Regions from separate parts of the Mesorhizobium sp. M0778 genome, predicted to be linked through region 2. Evidence: predicted binding sites of a transcription regulator. Region 2 holds the regulator's gene; the other holds the start of a gene.
What was found. Region 2 encodes LexA, which represses DNA repair genes until DNA is damaged. Its sites were predicted from a motif close to TGTTCNNNNTGTGTTCNG; they were not measured.
Positions count from the first base shown of each region.

Region 1: NKI22_RS00320 (ImuA family protein) is a predicted target of LexA. The motif match lies at 1,150-1,167, and genes of this name have one in related genera.

Region 1 is NZ_JAMYPA010000001.1:66,911-69,306, reverse strand. It holds gene NKI22_RS00335 (HpcH/HpaI aldolase/citrate lyase family protein) at 1-266, shown strand, start outside; gene NKI22_RS00330 (DUF1737 domain-containing protein) at 291-497, shown strand; gene NKI22_RS00325 (metallopeptidase family protein) at 585-1,007, opposite strand; gene NKI22_RS00320 (ImuA family protein) at 1,191-2,246, shown strand; gene NKI22_RS00315 (DUF6504 family protein) at 2,179-2,396, shown strand, end outside.
Region 2 is NZ_JAMYPA010000010.1:100,483-102,878, reverse strand. It holds gene NKI22_RS16380 (ComEC/Rec2 family competence protein) at 1-935, shown strand, start outside; gene lexA (transcriptional repressor LexA) at 929-1,660, opposite strand; gene kynU (kynureninase) at 2,132-2,396, shown strand, end outside.

The sequences.
Region 1 (2,396 bases), on a different contig from region 2:
ACGGGTTTGCGCGCGAGTGCACGGAAGCGGCCGCCATGGGCTTCGACGGCAAATCGCTGATCCATCCGGCCCAGATCGAGGCCGCAAACCGGGCCTTTGCGCCGTCGCCTGAAGCGATAGCCGAGGCGGGCGCGATCAAGGATGCCTTCGCGCTTGCCGAAAATACCGGCAAGGCGGTGATTGCGCTGAACGGAAAGATGGTCGAGCGGCTGCATCTGGCGCAGGCCGAAAAACTGCTGGCGAAGGCCGCCGCTGTTCGCGCATGATTGCAACTCACGACGGGATTGAAAATGAAACTCTACCGCTTTTTGTCCGGCCCGGACGACGCCAGCTTCTGCCACAAGGTGACGGCGGCGCTCAACAAGGGCTGGCACCTGTTCGGCTCGCCGACCTATGCCTATGACAAGAATGCCAAGACCATGCGCTGCGGCCAGGCGGTGGTGAAGGACATCGAAGGCCAGGAATACGGCCCCGACACCAAGCTCAGCGACTGGTAGCGCTGACATCGCTTCGGGTGCCCGCGAATGCGGGACACTTCTGGACGCTGGCGCGAAGGAACGCTGCGCTCTCCAGTCAAAACGACGTCACTCCGCTGCCTCTTCGATCTTCTCCATATCATCGTCCGACAGGCCGAAATGGTGACCGATCTCATGGATCAGCACATGGGTGACGATGTCGCCCAGCGTCTCCTCGTTCTCGGCCCAGTAGTCGAGGATGGCGCGGCGGTAGAGCGTGATCCGGTTCGGGCCTTCGCCGGTCTGCGGATTCCAGCGCTCGGCGATACCGCGCCCCTCGAACAGGCCGAGCAGGTCGAAGGGCGTTTCCAGCGAAAGGTCGTCCATGATCTCGTCGGTCGGGAATTCGGCGATCTGAATGACGATCTCGCCGGTCAGCTTGCGAAACTCCTCCGGCAGATGGGCATAGGCCTCCAGCGCCAGGAGCTCGATTTCCTCCATCGTTGGCGAAAGCTGGTCGTGCCAGATGCGTGTTTGGTAGATGCGAGCCATGCTTTGTCCTTTGATCCCGGCATATAGGCTTTCGGGCCGGACTCGGCAAATGGTCGGGCTGGAGCGCCCGGACCATGCCATCAAGGCAGGAATAAATTCCCCATGACTCCGCTTGACTCTTTGGCCGCCCTCTGGAATCTATAGGAACATAACAGGAACAATTGTGAGTGGAAGCTGACCGTCATGGCGACAAGCGCCGTGGCGCGGGAGACTGTTTTTGCCCTGCGCCGCCAGATCGCGAAGATCGAAGGGACCTTGTCCGAGCGCCTGGAAGCGCCGGCCGGTTCGTCGTTTGACGCGGATGTGCCTCGCCAGAGTCTGGCATCCTCTCGGAATCCGACACCCGCTCGGAATCTGACGATTGTCCGTCGCGGCCTCGCCGTGGCGCCGCCCGATGCGTTTTTGCGCACCGGTGCCGAGCGCCTCGATGCTGCGCTGAGCGGCGGCCTGCCGAAGGCGGCGCTGAGCGAGTTTCATGGCGCCGCGACCCGCGATGCCGGAGCAGTCGCCGGTTTTGTCCTGTCGCTCATCAGCCTGATCCTCAGCCAGGGGCCGCGACTGCCGGTGCTGTGGATCGGCACATCCGAGGTTTTCCGCGAGGCCGGCTTTCCCTATGCCGGGGGGCTTCACGCCTTCTTCGGCATCGAGCCGGAGCAATTGCTGTTTTCCGAGGCGCCAAGGCTGCTCGATGCGCTGTGGGTCGCCGAGGAGGCCGCCAGGATGACGGCGCTGGCCGCAGTCATCCTCGAAATCCGTGGCAACCCGCAGCGGCTGGATCTCACCGCGACGCGGCGGCTGCACGCCCGGGCGCAGAGTGCCGGCCGGCCGCTTTTCCTGCTGCGCCAGGCCGGCGAGCCCGAGCCGACGGCAGCGCCCGTCCGCCTCATCCTGTCGGCGGCACCGGCGGCAGCGCGCGAGACGATCGCCGGGCCGCTCGCCGGCTCGATCGGCCGGCCCGCCTTCACCATCACCATCGGCAAGAGCCGCACTGCCTTGCCCGGAAAATTCACACTGGAGTGGAACCCCGATGAACGCATATTCGAAGAAAGACGGGGCGAGGAATGGGCAAAGAATCCTGTCCCTGTGGTTTCCACATCTCGCCGCCGAGAGGATCCTGCGGCAGCGCCTGGGGCGGTCCTGGCGTTCCCGGCCGTCGGATCACCTGCCGCTGGTGATCAGTCACCGCGACCGGAACGCCCAGCGCATCGCCGCCCTCGACGAGCGGGCCGAAGCGCTTAACCTGAAACGCGGCATGGGCATAGCCGATGCACGCGCCATGCATCCCTCGATCGACATCGTGGAGGCCGATCCGGAAGCCGACCGGCGCCTGCTCGAAGGCCTCGCCGACTGGTGCGACCGCTATACCCCGCTGGTGGCGCTCGACGGGGC
Region 2 (2,396 bases):
GGCATTTCCAGCGCGTGGCGCCGCTCAGCCTGTTCGCCAATCTGGCCATCATGCCTATCGTCTCACTGGTCGTCATGCCCTTCGCCGTCCTCAGTGCGCTGGCGATGCCGTTCGGCGCGGATGGGCCTTTCCTCTACGTGATGGGCAAGGGGCTGACGGCGATGATCGCCCTGTCCGGGTGGATCTCCGAGCGCTCGCCGATCGATGCGGTCGGGCTGATTTCGCTGAGATCTGTCCTTTTGGTGACGATCGCCCTCGTCATTGCCAGCATGGCGACGACCTGGTTGCGGCTCGTGGCCCTTCCTTTTGCGCTCGCCGGCTTGCTAACGACAACGCAGACGCGCGTACCCGATGTATTGATCTCGGAGGACGCACGGCTCGTCGCGCTGCCGATCGGCAGCGGTGAACTCGCGGTCAACCGGGCACGCCCGAATGAGTTCACCATCGACAACTGGAAACGCGCGCTCACATCAGAGGCTATCGTCGCGCCGGAAACACCTGGAAAGAACGATCCGCAATTCGACATTGCCGATCCGGCCGACTTACCGCCGGGCATGCCGTTCATTTGCACGGACGGTCTCTGCCTTGCCAGGCATCCATCCGGCGCGATCATCGCGCTAGCCAATGACCGCGATACTGCACGGCCAGCCTGCGCCTTTGCCAGCTTGATCGTCATCGACGACGCCACCGCCCATAATCCCTGCTACTACGACCGGCTGGTCCTCGTCGTCACCAAACGGCAACTGGCGCGCGCGGGAAGTGCGGCCGTCTATTTCGATCCACAAGCGGCAACACGCGCCGAAATCCGCTTCGCCGTCGAAAAATCATACCGGCCCTGGCACGTGCAGCGGAAATTTTCACGCGCGGCGCGGGGCATGCCGCCATACCGCAGAGCCGACAAGCCAAAAGCCGGCGCCAAGGGCGCAGCTCAGTAGCGGCGGATCAGCCCAACGAGCTTGCCCTGCACCTTGACCCTGTCTGGTCCGAAGATGCGCGTCTCGTAGGCCGGATTGGCGGCTTCCAGGGCGATCGAGGCGCCCTTGCGGCGGAACCGCTTCAGCGTCGCTTCTTCCTCGTCGACCAGTGCCACCACGATCTCACCGGGGCTCGCCGTATCGGCATTGCGGATGATCACCGTGTCGCCGTCGAAAATGCCAGCCTCGATCATCGAATCGCCTTTGACCTCCAGCGCATAATGCTCGCCGCCCATGATCATGTCCGGCGGCACCGAGATCGAATGCGTCTGGTGCTGGATGGCATCGATCGGCACACCGGCGGCGATGCGGCCCATCACCGGGATCGACACGGCGGCGACGACATCGTCGTCATTGCCGGCTGCAGGCATCCGCGACGATGTCGGCTTGCCCTGCCGAGGACCTTGCCCAAGACTGCCCTGGATGACGCTCGGCGAGAACTTGCGTGCCGCATTGAGGCCGGGGGCGATCGAATCGGGCAGGCGCAGCACCTCCAGTGCACGGGCCCGGTTGGGCAAACGGCGAATGAAGCCGCGCTCCTCCAGCGCCGTAATCAGCCGGTGGATTCCCGATTTGGAAGCCAGGTCGAGCGCTTCCTTCATCTCGTCGAAGGAGGGCGGGATACCGCTTTCCTTCAGCCTTTCGTGGATGAACATAAGCAGTTCGTGTTGTTTGCGTGTCAGCATAGCGACCCCCAACAGAATCAGAAAAACAAACCCAGAACAAACACTATCTGTTCCAGTTGTGTTCCGCAACTGTTTAAAGTTTAATGAATGTGTTAGGGCTCGGGAAACGATACCACTCACCAAACCGGAACGCTGCATTTTCACCGCCGCGGGCGTCATCGCCTTGATTCTGCTTTCGTTTGCGGCCTCTGGGTTCCCAGAAGGCGGCACTGGTATCGGCCTTCAGCCGGCAAAGGGCACGGAATTGAAGCCGTATCGACTGTGCGGTTTGGTCAATGCACCGTGAACGAAACGAACTCAAAACGCCAACCTTGGGTTGGCTTGGCTCCTGGTTTCCACCGCGTGGTCAGGCAACTTGTCGCCGGTGGAGCCTTGCTGCGCGATACCAGGTAATGGAGAACCGCTCGTGACCGATGGATGCCGTCGATGCGTGTCCGGCGTTGCGGTGAATCTTGGGGGAGCAGACAAATCATGACAGGAATTCGCGATCTCGTGGCCATAAGGGCGATGGATGCTGCAGATCCGCTGCGCGCGATGCGCAACCGCTTTGTGCTGCCGCAAGGAGTGATCTATCTCGACGGCAATTCGCTAGGGGCCGCTTCGCGTGCAGCTTTCGATGAATTGAGCAAGGCAGCGACCGAAGAATGGGCGCATGATCTCATCCGCGCCTGGAACACGGCTGGCTGGTTCAACATGCCGCTCGAACTCGGCGACCAGCTCGGGCGCCTGATCGGTG